Regions from separate parts of the Halomonas sp. BM-2019 genome, predicted to be linked through region 2. Evidence: predicted binding sites of a transcription regulator. Region 2 holds the regulator's gene; the other holds the start of a gene.
What was found. Region 2 encodes PhoB, which activates phosphate uptake and scavenging genes when phosphate is short. Its sites were predicted from a motif close to TGTCATANNNNTGTCANA; they were not measured.
Positions count from the first base shown of each region.

Region 1: the regulator PhoB is predicted to act here: its motif matches at 2,056-2,073, upstream of J5F18_RS02695 (Na/Pi symporter).

Region 1 covers NZ_CP071922.1:523,425-530,794, reverse strand. The annotation lists gene J5F18_RS02700 (PhoU domain-containing protein) at 62-748, opposite strand; gene J5F18_RS02695 (Na/Pi symporter) at 772-1,971, opposite strand; gene J5F18_RS02690 (hypothetical protein) at 2,279-2,950, shown strand; gene J5F18_RS02685 (hypothetical protein) at 3,162-3,311, shown strand; gene J5F18_RS02680 (metal ABC transporter ATP-binding protein) at 3,311-4,048, shown strand; gene J5F18_RS02675 (metal ABC transporter permease) at 4,054-4,944, shown strand; gene J5F18_RS02670 (zinc ABC transporter substrate-binding protein) at 5,009-6,238, shown strand; gene J5F18_RS02665 (nucleotidyltransferase domain-containing protein) at 6,371-6,673, shown strand; gene J5F18_RS02660 (hypothetical protein) at 6,670-7,197, shown strand; partial or broken gene J5F18_RS02655 (hypothetical protein) at 7,263-7,370, shown strand, end outside.
Region 2 covers NZ_CP071922.1:308,246-315,615, forward strand. The annotation lists gene pstA (phosphate ABC transporter permease PstA) at 1-447, shown strand, start outside; gene pstB (phosphate ABC transporter ATP-binding protein PstB) at 476-1,288, shown strand; gene phoU (phosphate signaling complex protein PhoU) at 1,312-2,055, shown strand; gene J5F18_RS01600 (copper chaperone PCu(A)C) at 2,115-2,612, shown strand; gene phoR (phosphate regulon sensor histidine kinase PhoR) at 2,628-3,944, opposite strand; gene phoB (phosphate regulon transcriptional regulator PhoB) at 3,946-4,635, opposite strand; gene ubiA (4-hydroxybenzoate octaprenyltransferase) at 4,714-5,607, opposite strand; gene J5F18_RS01620 (chorismate lyase) at 5,857-6,405, opposite strand; gene J5F18_RS01625 (FAD-dependent oxidoreductase) at 6,479-7,370, shown strand, end outside.

The DNA.
Region 1 (7,370 bases), 220 kb from region 2:
GCGCCGGCTGACGCCGACGCGGGGTTCTCGTTTGCAGGGGCAGGCCGCAGGGGCGAAGGCCTCAGTCCAGGGCGCGGTCGTCGGCGTCGCTGGGGAAGTCCAGGTCCTCCAGGCGGCCGGTCACCGCGGTGGCGATATTGGCCAGGTGCGAGGCCACCCGCTTGTAGTGGCGGGCGAGCAGCGAGTAGGCCACCGCCTCGTGGAACTCGATCGCCTCCTCCTCGCGCAGCAGCGCCTCGATCAGGTCATCGCAGCGGCCGCGGACGGTGCGGGTGTCGGCGATCACCCGGTGGGCCTTGGCCTCGTCGGAGTCACGGGTGGCGGCAATCAGCGTCTTGAACAGGCCGGAGAGCGCCTCGGCCATCTCGTCCAGGGGCTTCTGGTAGCGCGGCACATGGAAGCCCTCGCTGTAGAAGATACCCACCTCGAAGACGTTCTTGCAGTAGTCGCCGATGCGCTCGGCGTCCTTGGCCACGCTCATCAGCGCCAGGCAGATGGCCACGTCATGGCCGGGGTTGACGGTCAGGTGGCGCAGCACCTTGCGGCGGATGGAGCGCTCGAGCTCGTTGACGGCGCCGTCGCGCTTGTAGAGCGGGTCGCGCACCTTCTCGGCGGGCACGGTGCTGTAGAGCACCTCGTTGGCGCGGGTGAACATCCAGGCGCCGTGCTCGAGCATCCGGGTCAGATCCTCGTAGGCCAGGTCGATGCTGTTCTCCGTGGTGAGCGCGCTATAGAGCTGTCGAAACATGGGTACCTCCCGGTTGGCCGCGCTCAGCGCAGGCGCATGAACAGTTCGGTGGCGGTGATGCCGAGCAGCGGGACCACCAGGAATACGCCGATCAGGAACAGGAAGGCGTAACGAACCTGCCGGCCTGCCAGGCGGCCGTACCAGGTGGCGATGCGAAGCGGGATATAGCGCAGTGGCCACCAGATGGCGGTGCCCGACAGATTAAAGATGACATGGAACAGCGCTACCGTCATGGCCGCGGCGACGGGGTTGGCGGTGGCGGCCAGCACGCTGGTCACGGTGGTGCCGAGGTTGGCGCCCATCATGAAGGGCAGCACCCGGCGCAGGCGCACCACCCCGGCCCCGGCCAGCGGCACCATCAGGCTGCTGGTGATGGTGCTGGACTGCACCAGCACGGTGGAGATCACCCCCACCCCGTAAGCGCGGGCATCGGTGCGGAAGAAGTAGGTGCGGAACAGGCCATCCATATGGCGCAGCAGGGCACCGCGCAGGTTCTGCACCATGAACACCAGCGCCGCGAACATCAGCGCCATGCCCAGGCCGGCCACGAAGAGCCCCGCCGCGGCGGGGCTCGGCATCAGGGTGGCGCCCAGCCAGTTGGCGGCATCCACGATGGGGGCGGTGATCACCTTGATGGGGCTGTTGGGGCGGGCGACCTCCTCGAGGCCGATCAGCTCCGCCAACCAGCCGGCCAGCCGGCTGAAGATGCCGCGGCCGCCCTCGTGGAATAGCCCGGTGAGCCACTCCAGGGGGAAGACCACCATCACGGTGAGGATGTTGAAGAAGTCGTGCATCATCGCCGCGGTGAAGGAGCGGCGGAAGTTGCGCTTGATGCGCACGTTGGCCAGGGCCACGATCACCCCGGTCACCGCGGTGCCGATATTGGCCCCCATGATGGCGAACACGGCGGTGCCCAGCGTCATCTCGCCGCTGGCGACCAGGGTAACGATCAGCGCCGAGGTGAACGATGAACTCTGCACGACCATGGTGACCAGCACGCCGGCCATCAGGGCGATGAAGGGGTTCTCGCCGTAGGCGAAGGCGCGGGTCAGGACATCGCTGTCGCCGCCGAAGGTGCCGAGGCCGGCGCCCAGCACGTTGAGGGCGGCCAGGAAGAGGTAGAGGCACAGGCCAGCGTAGATGCCCCTCAGCCAGGCGGGTACCTCGCGGGGCGCCTGGCGGGAGAGGGCGGGACGATCGGATGGGGCTCCGAGGTTCGACATGAGCGGTCTGCCATGTTGGTGGACGATCCCTTCGTGACGATACGATGACGGTTCCATGTCAGTGCGCGCACGGTATCCTCCCCGTGTGACACTTTGATGACAAGCCTTGATGGCGGCCTCGCCGCCCCGGCTCGCTGCCTCGGGGGAGGGCCGGGGGCTGTGCACCGCCCTGCAAGGTAGCACTCCGCAGGGGAGCGTGAAGGGACGACACCCTCGCCGCGAGCCTCGTGTGGGGGGGGGGGCGGCGACAGGGTGTTGGCGCCGCGGCGGTGCTAGGCTTGTCTCATCGCCGATACCGGAGACGCCCATGGCCCGCTTCCCCGCCGCCCGAAGACTCGCCGCCCTGCTGCTGGCCCTGCTGCTGCCCCTGCCCGCCCTCGCCCAGGGGCCGGACAGCGAATGGCAGGCCTATGAATCGGCCCTGGTCGACGGGGCCCGCCACGCCGGCTATTGGCAGGCGGGCTGGACGACCTTCTATGCCGGCAGCCTGGCGCTCAACGCCTGGCAGGCCAGCGAGGCGAGCGACCGCGACGATCGCTACGACGCCCGGGTGGGGGTGGTGAAGTCGGCCCTGGCCCTGGGCGGCATGTTCCTCGACCGCCAGCCGCACCCCGCCGCCCTGGACGAGCTCCAGGCGGGCGAGCCGGGGGATATCGCGGGTGCCCGGCGGCTGCTCGAGGCGGTGGCCGAGGAGGAGCGCCGGCGGCGCAGCCTGGAGGCACGGCTCGGCTCCCTGGCGGTGAATACCGCGGCGGGGCTACTGATCGCCGTGGGCGATGGCCGCGAGCGCGACGGCGCCCTCAACTTCGCCACCGGCATGCTGATCAACGAACTGCAGCTGCAGACCCAGCCGCGCCAGGCCACGGCGGCGGTGAACCGCTTCCAGCCGGCCCGGGTGTCGATGGGCGAGCTGCGCCTGGAGGGGGAATACGCCCTGCTGGTGGGGCCGAACCAGCTGGGCGTCGCCCTGCGCTACTGAGCCTGCTGCCCGGCCGCCGTGGCCGGCGCCGGAATCCGATGCTTGTTCCTTTCGCCTCTACCCGATATGTTATAACATTCCTGAGGCCATCAGGGTTGCCCTGGCGCGCGTCGCCGTCGCCCGGCAGGCTTGACCCTTCCGCCCTGCCCGATCATTTCTGGGCGCCGACCGTTATGTTATAACTTCGTGTTTTGTGAACGAGGTCTCTCCCATGGCACACCGGTCACACCATCACCGCCCCGAAGGGCCCTGCCACTTCTCGCTGATGTCGCTGTCGGTCGGCCGACGGCTGCTGCTCGTCGTCCTGCCGCTGACCCTGCTGTGGCTGGCGGTCGCCTGGGCCGCGGGGTGGTGGAGCTGATGGCCGCCCCCGCCCCCCCCCGTCTGCGCCTCTGCGACCTGCAGCTGGCCCAGGGCAGCCGCACCGTCCTCCAGCACGTCGAAGGTGAGTTCCGCGACGGCGCCATCACCGCCCTGGTCGGCGCCAACGGCACCGGCAAGAGCACCCTGATCCAGGGCATCATGGGCATGCTCAAGCCCATCGCCGGCCGCGTCGAATGCCGAGTGCCCAGGGAGCGGCGCGCCTGGCTGCCCCAGCAGCTGGCCCTCGACCTCTCCTTCCCGATGAGCGTGGAGGAGCTGGTGATGACCGGCAGCTGGCCGAGCCACGGCGCGCTCAAGGGCTACTGCGCCGCCCACTACCGCAAGGGGCGCGAGATCATGGCCCGGCTCGGCATCTCCCACCTGGCCCACCGCCCCCTGGGCGAGCTCTCCGGTGGCCAGCGCCAGCGCGCCCTGATCGGCCGCACCCTGATGCAGGAGGCCGAGCTGCTGCTGCTCGATGAGCCCTTCGCCAACGTCGATGCCGAGACGGTCGACGTGCTGATGACCGTGCTGCGCGACATGGCCAACGACGGCGTCACCCTCATCGTGGTGCTCCACGACCTGGAGCAGCTGGCCCACCTGGCCGATGAGGCGGTTGTGCTGGCCGGCGGCCATGCCCGCTGGGTCTCCGTGGAGAGCTTCCTGCAGTCGCCCCAGGCCCAGGCACCGGTGCCCTTCCTCTCCCGGGGGATCAGCGGGGTGGCCGCATGCTAGGCGAACTGCTCGCATCACTGCACGAGTGGCTGATCGCCCCCTTCGACTACGGCTTCATGAAGCGCGCCCTGATCGCCAGCTTCGCCCTGTCGCTGGCCGCGCCCCCCATGGGCGTGTTCCTGGTGCTGCGCGGCATGAGCCTGATCGGCGATGCCATGGCCCACGCCATCCTGCCCGGGGTGGCGCTGGGCTTCCTGCTGGCCGGCTTCTCGCTGCCGGCCATGAGCCTGGGGGGCATCCTCTCGGGCCTGCTGGTGGCGGGGCTGGCCGGCAGCGTGTCGCAGATGTCCGGCCAGCGCGAGGACGCCGCCATGGCCAGCTTCTTCCTGATCTCGCTGGCCGCCGGGGTGATGCTGGTCTCCCTGGGCGGCAGCAGCGTGGACCTCACCCATGTGCTGTTCGGCTCGATCCTGGCCGTCAACTCCACCTCGCTGCTGCTGATCGCCGCCATCAGCAGCCTGATCGTGATCACCCTGGCGGTGATCTTCCGCGCCCTGGTGGTGGAGTGCCTCGACCCGCTCTTCCTGCGCGGCCAGGGGGTGCGCGGCAGCCTGGCCCACGGCGTCTTCCTGGGCCTGGTGGTGCTCAACCTCACCGCCGGCTTCCAGACCCTGGGCACCCTGATGGCGGTGGGCCTGATGATGCTGCCGGCCACGGCCGCTCGCTTCTGGAGCAAGCGCCTGGAGGGCCTGATCGGCGTGGCCATCGCCATCGCCCTGGTCGCCAGCGCCGGGGGGCTGCTGCTCTCCTACCACCTGAGCATTCCCTCCGGCCCGGCGATCATCCTGCTGGCCGGCGCCGGCTACCTGTTCTCCGCCCTGTTCGGGCGTCACCACAGCCTGCTGCGGCGCCTGCGCCACCGCGCCGCGCCGCTGGGCGCGCCCGAGCCCCACTGATCGGCCACCAAGCCAACCGATAGCCACTAAGCAAGATAGCCAACAAGCAAGGAGTCGTTACCCCATGTCCCTTCTCAAGCCCTCTGCCGCCCTGCTCGGCGTCTCGGCCCTGCTGGCCCTGCCCGCCGCCATCGCCGCCGAGCGCGTCCAGGTGGTCACCAGCTTCAGCATCCTGGCCGACATGGTCGAGAACGTCGGCGGCGAGCACGTCGAGGTCACCGCCCTGGTAGGCCCCGACAGCGACGCCCACGTCTTCTCGCCCACCCCGCGCGACGCCCGCGCCCTGGCCGAGGCCGATCTGGTGGTCTTCAACGGCCTGCTCTTCGAGGGCTGGATGGAACGGCTGATCGATTCCAGCGACTATGCCGGCCCGCTGGTGACCGCCACCGACGGCATCGACAGGCTGGACTACCACGGCCACGACCATGACCACGCCCATGGCCATGACCACGACGATCACGATGACCACGGGCATGATCACGATCACGGACATGACCACGACGATCACGGGCATGACCACGATCACGATGATCACGGGCATGACCACGATCACGATGACCACGGGCATGATCACGATCACGACGACCATGGGCATGACCACGATCACGACGACCATGGGCATGACCACGATCACGACGACCATGGGCATGACCACGATCACGGACATGACCATGATCATGACCATGTGCACGGCGACTATGATCCCCATGCCTGGCAGGATCTCGCCAAGGCCCAGGTCTATGTGGGCAATATCCTCGATGGCCTGATCGAGGCCGACCCGGACAACGAGGCCGCCTACCGCGAGAACGCCGAGCGCTATATCGCCGAGATGCAGGCCATGGACGAGGAGATGCGTCGGCTGATCGGCGAGATTCCCGCCTCCACCAGTGTGATCACCGGCCACGACTCCTTCGGCTACTTCGCCAACGCCTACGGCCTGCGCTTCCTCTCGCCGGTGGGGCTCTCCACCGAGGCGGAGCCGAGTGCGGCCGACATGGCCCGGCTGATCGACGTGATCCGTGAGCAGAACGTCAAGGCGCTGTTCCACGAGAACATGACCAGCCCGGCGATCATCAACCAGCTCGCCGAGGAGACCGGCCTGCCCATCGCCGGCACCCTCTACGCCGACGCCCTGGCCGCGGAGGGCGAGGCCAGCACCTACCTGGGCATGATGCGCCACAACGCCCAGACCCTGCACGACGCCCTGGCCGAGCCGGGCCACGACGACCATGGGCATGATCACGGCCATAGCCACGATCATGGGCATAGCCACGGCCATGGGCATAGCCACTGAGCCGGCCTTGCCTGAGTGATCCAGGGGCGCCTTCGGGCGCCCCTTTTCGTGGCCGCCGCCAGCTATTGGGAGAATGCTAAACTATGGCTGTCACGGGCATTGGTCCATCGTCATCACAAGGAGCCCCACCCCATGCGACTCACCCGCGAACAACGGGAGACCATCGCATCCTGCGTCCGCGAGTTCGCAGGAGTAGGCAGCGAGGTCCGGGTGTTCGGTTCCCGCCTGGACGACAGTCGCCGCGGCGGAGACCTCGACATCCTGATCATCACCGCGCAGCCGCTGCCGCGTCTGACGCTGGCCGACCTCAAGTACGCGCTTGAGCAGGCACTCTACCTGCCTGTGGATATCCTGAATTATCCACAGGGCCAACCCCCCACACCTTTCCAGGCCATCGCCCTCTCGCAGGCCCAGCCCCTGGATGATGCCGCATGAGTGCCGATCTGCTTGCCGAGCAACATCGGCACCTGGCCAGGCTGCTGGAGGCCATCCAGCGCTGTGCCTGGTTCCTCCATGAGTCCGAGGCCAAGATCGACTGGCCCATCGAGGCAGGTTGGCTGGGCAAGCACAAGAAGGACGTGGAGCTCTTCGAGACCCTGGCCGCCATCAACGAACGTTTTGCCAAACTGCAGGACACCCTGGCATCCGCCATGCGCCATAGCGCCCTGTTGATGGGCGAACCCACCGACAGCTTCCTCAAGGTGCTGGCTTTCTTCGAGAAACAAGGGGTCATCGACACCATGGGTGACTGGCAGCGCTGCCGGACCGTGCGCAACATGGCGGCTCACGACTACGCCACGGACTACGGGGAGATCGCCGAGCATTTCAATCTCCTGCATCAACTCAGCGACATGCTCTATCGCTGCGCCCGGCGATTGCTCGAACTGTGCGATACCCTGCTCGACATCCGCCCCGCCAGCGACGACTTCACCGAGGAGTTCAACCGACTCTTCGCCTGACAGTCCCGCCATGCCTGGCCTCCACCGGGCCCACAAGTGCTACGCCACGGCTAGGGGGAAGGAAGATGGAACCGCCGATCACGTCATTGATCCATCATGCGACGCTGGCACCCTCCGGCCACAACACCCAGCCGTGGCGGTTCTCGGCGGACCACGACACCATCCGGATCTAT
Region 2 (7,370 bases):
GTGGTGATCGTGGCCACCGAGGAGGGGCTGGCCCGGGTGCCCGACCACCAGCGCGAGGGGGCTCTGGCGCTGGGCGCCACCCGCATGGAGATGCTCACCCGGGTGGTGCTGCCGATGACCGCCCCGGCGATGCTCACCGGGGTGATCCTGGCCATCGCCCGGGCCGCCGGTGAGGTGGCGCCGCTGATGCTGGTGGGGGTCGCCAAGCTGGCGCCCCAGGTGCCGGTGGACGGCGAATTTCCCTTCCTGCATCTTGAGAGGAAGTTCATGCACCTGGGCTATCACATCTATGACGCGGCCTTCCACGGCGGCGATGTCCAGGCGGCGCTGCCGCTGGTCTACGCCACGGCGCTGCTGCTGGTGCTGGTGATCCTGGTGCTTAACCTGACTGCAATATTCCTGCGCCATCATCTGAGGGCGCGCCACGGGGCGCTGCCGCGTCGCTAGCGGTGGCGCTCGAAGGAGTATAAGCCCGATGTCCGTCTTCTCGCCGCGGCCGGCTGCGGCTGGCCCGATCATCGACCTCAACCCGGCGTCCTGCTGCCTGGAGATCGAGGGGCTTAGCCTCGCCTACGGTGGCTCACCGGCGCTGCGCGAGCTGACACTACGCGTGCCACGCCACCGGGTCACGGCCTTCATCGGACCCTCCGGCTGCGGCAAGTCGACGCTGCTGCGCGTGCTCAACCGGCTCCATGACCTCAACGACGAGGTGAGCCTGACCGGACGGATCCGGCTCGAGGGGCAGGACATCCATGCGCCCGAGGTCGCGGTGGCCGAGCTGCGGCGACGGGTGGGGATGGTCTTCCAGGCGCCCAACCCCTTCCCCATGTCGATCTACGACAACGTGGCCTTCGGGCTGCGCCTGCAGGGGGGCATCCGCAAGCGCCAGCTGGACGATATCGTCGAGTGGGCGCTGCAGTCGGCGGCGCTGTGGGAGGAGGTGAAGGACCGCCTGAGGAGCTCGGCCTGGACCCTCTCGGGCGGCCAGCAGCAGCGGCTGGTGATCGCCCGGACCCTGGCGGTGCGCCCCGAGGTGCTGCTGCTCGACGAGCCGGCCTCGGCGCTGGACCCCATTTCGACGCTGAAGATCGAGGAGTTGATCCGCAACCTGAAGTCGCAGCTGACCCTGGTGCTGGTCACCCACAACATGCAGCAGGCGGCGCGGGTATCCGACTACACCGCCTTCCTGCAGGAGGGCGAGCTGGTGGAGTACGGTCCCACCCAGACTCTGTTCACCAATCCGCGCCTGCGGCGCACCGAGAACTACATCACCGGCCGCCTGGCCTGACGGCCGGGCCCAAGGAGAGTCTCATGGACATCACCAGCGATATCCACAGCCGGCACATCTCGCGGCAGTTCAACCAGGAGCTCGAGGAGCTCAAGACCCACCTCATGGCCATGGGCGGCCTGGTGGAGAAGCAGATCCAGGAGGCGGTGGCGGCGCTGCTCGAAGGCGACTCCGCCCTGGCCCGCCGCGTGGTGGAGAATGACCGCGCGGTCAACGACATGCAGATCAAGATCGATGAGGAGTGCACCCAGGTGCTGGCGCGCCGCCAGCCGGCCGCCTCGGACCTGCGGCTGGTGCTGGCGGTGATCCGCGCCGCCTCCGACCTGGAGCGCATCGGCGACGAGGCGAGCAAGATCGCCCGCAATGCCGGCGACCTGATCGCCGCCGACAACGGCACCCGCGGCTTCGTCGAGGTGCGCATGATCAGCGAGCACGTGCGGCGCATGGTGCGCGATGCCCTGACCTCCTTCGCCCGCTTCGACACCGAGCTGGCCCTGAAGCTGGTCCACGAGGACGAGGAGGTGGACGAGGAGTACCGCACCGCCATGCGTTCGCTGATGACCTTCATGATGGAGGACGCCCGCTCGATCTCGCCGATCCTCAGCCTGATGTGGATCCTGCGCGCCCTGGAGCGCATCGGCGACCACGCCAACAACCTGGCGGAGTACGTGGTCTACCTGGTCAAGGGGGCCGGCCACCGCCCCCGGCGGTGGCTGGCGTCGTTGCGATGCCCGGCAGGTGGCCCCGGCGACACCTTGTCGCGTTGAAACCCGCCTGGCCCCTCGCCTGCTATGCTCGGGGAAATCCCCACAAGGACCCCTGACCCATGCGAATGCCTGCCTTCCTGCTGCTGGCCGCCGGCCTGAGCGTCTCTACCGCTGCCTCTGCGTCAGCCCTGGCCCATGAGTACGTGCTGGAGGATCTGGTCGTGGTGCACCCCTTCGCCACGCCTGCCCCGCCCGGCGTGCCCCATGCGGCGGCCTACGTGGATATCCGGGTGGAGGGCGACACCCCCGCCGCGCTGGTGGGTGCCACGACCCCGGCCAGCGACTCGGTCGAGCTGCACGACATGCAGATGGACGGCGGCGTGATGCGGATGCGCCGGGTCGAGCGCATCGAGGTGCCCGCGGGCACCCTCCAGACCATGCGGCCGGGTGGCGGCTACCACCTGATGCTGATGGACCTGAAGGCGCCGCTGCGCCTGGGGGAGCGGTTCCCGATGACCCTGGAGTTCGCCGAGCGCGGCGAGGTCGAGGTGGAGGTGTGGGTACAGGGCGCCGATGCAGGCAGCGAGGCCGCCGACGGCCACCATCACCCAGACTGAGACGGCACCCCGGGGTCAGGCCGTGCCGGTGGCCCCGCTCCGGGCGGCCGCGGTCAGGCGTTGGGCCGGGAAGTGGCAGCGGAAGCGGGCGCCCTGGCCGGGTCGTGAGTCGATCTCCAGCCGGGCGTCGTGGCGCAGCAGCACGTGCTTGACGATGGCCAACCCCAGGCCGGTGCCGCCGGTAGCAGTGCTGCGCCCCTTGTCGACTCGGTAGAAGCGCTCGGTAAGCCGCGGCAGGTGTACCGGGTCGATGCCCTCGCCGTCATCCTCCACCTCCAGGCAGGCGTCGTCGCCCTGGGCGCGCCAGCGCAGCACGATTTGGCTTCCCGGCGGGGTGTAGCGCACCGCGTTGAAGGCCAGGTTGGAGAGCGCGCTATGGATCTCCTGCTCGCTGCCGATCAGCGCCCGGGGCTCGTCCAGTTCCACCTCGATGGTCTGGCGGCCGGCGGAGAGGACCGCCGCATCGCGCTGGACGCGCGCCAGCATCGCCGCCATGTCCAGGCGCACGTGATCCTCGCCGCCCCGGTCGATCTCCAGGCGGGAGAGCAGCAGCAGGTCGCTGACCAGGTTCTGCATGCGTACCGTCTGCTCCTGCATCCGGGGCAGGCCCCGGGCGAAGCGCGACGGCAGCTGGTCGGCATAGGTGGCGTAGGTCTCCAGGTAGCCGGCCAACACGGTGAGCGGGGTGCGCAGTTCGTGGGAGACGTTGGCCACGAAGTCGCGGCGCATCTCCTCCAGGCGATGCAGGCGGGTGATGTCGCGGGCCATCAGCAGCCGCTCGTCGTCGCCGTAGAGGGTGATCTGGCACTGCAGTACCATCTGTTCATCGATGGGCGAGGCGAGGGTCAAGGGCTCGCGGTAGTCGCGACGATGGAAGTAGTCGACGAAGCGCGGGTCGCGCACCAGATTGGTGATGTGGTGCCCGCGGTCATGGGCGGCGCGCAGGCCCAGCATGCGCTCGGCGGCGCTGTTCCACCACTCCATGTCGCCATGGCGGTCCAGCATCACCACGCTGTCGCGCATCGCCTCCGAGGATTCCTGGATGCGGCGCAGGGTGCGCAGCAGTCGCTCCTGGGTCTGCCGCTGGCCCTTCTGGTAGCGGTAGAGGCGATCGAGCAGGTCGCCCCAGATGCCCGAGGCAGCTGGCGGCTCCGACTGGGCATCGAGGGTCAGCCAGCGGTAGAGGCGGCAGAGCTGGCGCAGGTGGTAGCCGAGACAGGCGGCCAGACCCACGGCCAGGCCGGGCCAGGGGAGTGACAGTAGCCAGCCCACCAGCAGGCCGATGCCGACCAGCAGGATGAGGCGCCACAGCTCCCGCCGCCAGAGGCCCACGTCAGACCTTGGCGGAGAACCGATAGCCGGTACCGCGAACCGTCTGGACCAGGTGCTGGTGGCGGTTGCCCAGCGCCTTGCGCAGCCGGCGGATATGCACGTCCACGGTGCGCTCCTCCACGTAGACATTACCACCCCACACCTGATCCAGCAGCTGGCTGCGGGTGTAGGCGCGCTCCTGGTGCGTCATGAAGAACTGCAGCAGGCGGTACTCGGTGGGCCCCATCTCCACGGCATGGCCATCGGCGCTGACCCGGTGGCTTACCGGGTCGAGCAGTAGCCCCTCCACCTCCACGGCCTCCTCGACGCCCTGGGGCGTGGCACGGCGTAGCACGGCCTTGAGGCGGGCCACCAGCTCCCGCGGCGAGAAGGGCTTGGTGATGTAGTCGTCAGCGCCGGCCTCCAACCCCTGGACCTTGTTGTCCTCCTCGCCCTTGGCGGTGAGCAGGATGATGGGCAGCTCCGCGGTGGTCGGCTCGCGCTTGAGCCGGCGAGCCAGCTCGATGCCGCTGGTGCCGGGCATCATCCAGTCGAGCAGCACCAGGTCGGGCTGGTGGTCGACCACCATGGCATGGGCGGCCTGGGCGTTGTCGGCCTCGAGCACGCGGTAGTCGGCCATCTCCAGCGCCACCGCGATCATCTCGCGGATCGGTGCCTCATCATCGACGATCAGTACGGTCTTGGCGGTCATCCGGGAGCCTCATCAGCAGTGACGGATCGATGACGATCACACCATGGGATTATGACACTAGCGTGACATCCCTGCCCGTCAGCTCCCCGCGGTTGGCCACAGGCTGAGGGCGATGCCGGCGAATACCAGCAGGCCCGACCAGTGGTTGTTGAGGAAGGCCCGAAAGCAGGGGTCGCGCTCCCGGGTGCGGATCAGCCAGTGCTGGAAGGCGAAGGTGGCCGCCATGGCGGCCAGGCCCAGCCAGAAGAAGCCGCCCAGTGCCAGCCGGGTTCCGGCCCAGGCCAGCAGCACCAGGGTCATCCCCTGGAGCAGGCCGATCATCAGCCGGTCGGCGCGGCCGAAGAGCACCGCGGTGGACTTGATGCCGATCTTCAGGTCGTCGTCGCGGTCGACCATGGCGTACTGGGTGTCGTAGGCCACGGTCCAGGCGACGTTGGCGGCGAACAGCAGCCAGGCCTCGAAGGGCACATGGCCGAGTACCGCGCCGAAGGCCATGGGGATGGCCCAGGAAAAGGCCGCGCCGAGGAACAGCTGGGGCAGGTGGGTGTAGCGCTTCATGAACGGATAGATGAAGGCCAGCACCACGCCTACCAGGGAGAGCATCACGGTGAAGAGGTTGGTGAACCAGACCAGCACGAAGGCCGCCATCACCAGGATCAGGAACAGCGCCTGGGCTTCGCCCTCGCTGATGCGCCCGGTGGCCAGGGGGCGGTTCCGGGTGCGCTTCACATGGCCATCGAAGTGGCGGTCGGCATAGTCGTTGACCACGCAGCCGGCAGCGCGCATCAGGTAGACCCCGGCGACGAAGATCAGCAGCACATCCCGGCCGGGGAGGCCCTCGGCGGCCACCCAGAGCGCCCACAGGGTGGGCCACATCAGCAGCCAGGTGCCGATGGGACGGTCCAGGCGCATCAGCTGCAGGAAATCGGGTACCCGGGCCAGGCCCTTGGGGCGCATCAGGGAACGGTCCATCTCTACCTCATGAAAGTCGTCGATTACCGCGGTTTCAGCAATGAAGTTGGTTCTTCACACCCGGAGTGAGTCTGTACGGTATGGGAGGTGATGTAGGAGGCCGGCTTTGCCGGGCGAATGGAGGCCGAAGGACTCCCAGGCGGCTGGTACCAGCCTAAGTGGCACAGCCAGGGCGCCTTCGGCGCCATTCGCTCGGAATCCGAGCTCCCACACGGCAGTAGCACGCCTGTTCTGTGAAGAGCCCAGAGCCTAGCGCGAAGGAAGGCCGAGGTCATCCGCCATGGCCTCCAGGAACCACTCCTGGACCAGCACCCGGAAGGCGCCGCGGCGGAACACCGAGCGTCGCCCCCAGGGGCCGCGGGCCTGGTGGAAGCCCGCCGGCGCGGCGGTGACCTCGATCTCCCCGCGCTCGAGGCCCGGCTGGCGGAACAGCCAGGTGCCCAGGGAGCGCTCGCCCAGGTGGGCGAGGTCGTGCTCCGGCAGGCCCTCCAGCGGCGCCACTGAACGGGCCACCACCCAGGGACACTCACCCAGACAGAGCGCCACTTCGCGCAGCCAGGCGCGCTGGCCGGCGGCGATGCCCAGCGCCTGGGCCTCGTCCCGCCGCGGGGTGCCGAGGTGCTGGTCGAGCAGCCGGACGCGGAACGGGCGAGGGGCCCCGGCCTCGGTGAGGCGCAGGGTCAGGGAGTCCCGGGAACCGACCCAGCGGCGCCAGGCGGGACTCATGGCGGGCCGGGCGGCGGCCAGGGGAATCCAGTGCGCCAGGGCACGGCTGTCGGCAGGCAGGAGGTCGGACACCGCAGGCTCCGCGTCGATTCAGGGGCGGCTAGTGTAACATGCGGTGCCATCCCTACCCTGATCGAGGAGTTCCATGAGCACTCCCCTGACCATCATCGGCTCCGGCATGGCTGGCATCGGCCTGCTGCGCGCCCTGCGCGCGCTGGATGCCGAACGCCCCGTCACCCTGATCACCGCCGACAGCGGTGACGACTATTCCAAGCCGCTGCTTTCCGGCGGGTTCGCCAAGCGCCTGCCGCCGGAGCGGCTGGCGGCCCGCAGCGCCCTGCGGGTCGCCGAGGAGCTGAACGTGGTGGTGCGCACCCACACCCGGGTCGAGGCCATCGACCTTGGCCAACGTACCCTGCGCATCGGCGAGGAACGGCTGCCCTGGGGCGAGCTGGTGTTGGCCACCGGCGCGGCACCGGCGATTCCCTTCCCGGTGGCCGAGGCCATTGCCGGGCGGGTCTTTACCATCAACGACCTGGACGATTACCGCGCCTTCCAGGGTGCGCTGGCGGCGCTGGGGCGGCCGGGCCGGGTGGCGATCGTCGGCGCCGGCCTGGTGGGCTGCGAGTTCGCCAATGACCTGCAGGCCGGCGGTCACGAGGTGTGCCTGGTGGCGCCGGAGACGGCCCCGCTGCCGCGGCTGCTGCCCGAGCCCCTGGGACGGGCCCTGGGCGAGGCCTTCGAGGCCGCCGGCATGGAGCTGGCGCTGGGCACCGGGACGACGGCGCTGGAGGCGGCCGGAGCCGACGTGGGCCTGGTCCTCGACGATGGCAGCCGTCTCGAGGCCGATCTGGTGCTGGTGGCCACCGGCCTGCGGCCGCGGACCGCCCTGGCCGAGGCGGCCGGCCTGGCGGTCAGTGCCGCCGGAATCCAGACCGATCGCTATCTAACTACCTCGGCGCCCGGGGTCCATGCCCTGGGCGACGTGGCCTGCGTCGACGGGGTCAACGCCATGTACGTTCAGCCGCTCCAGGCCA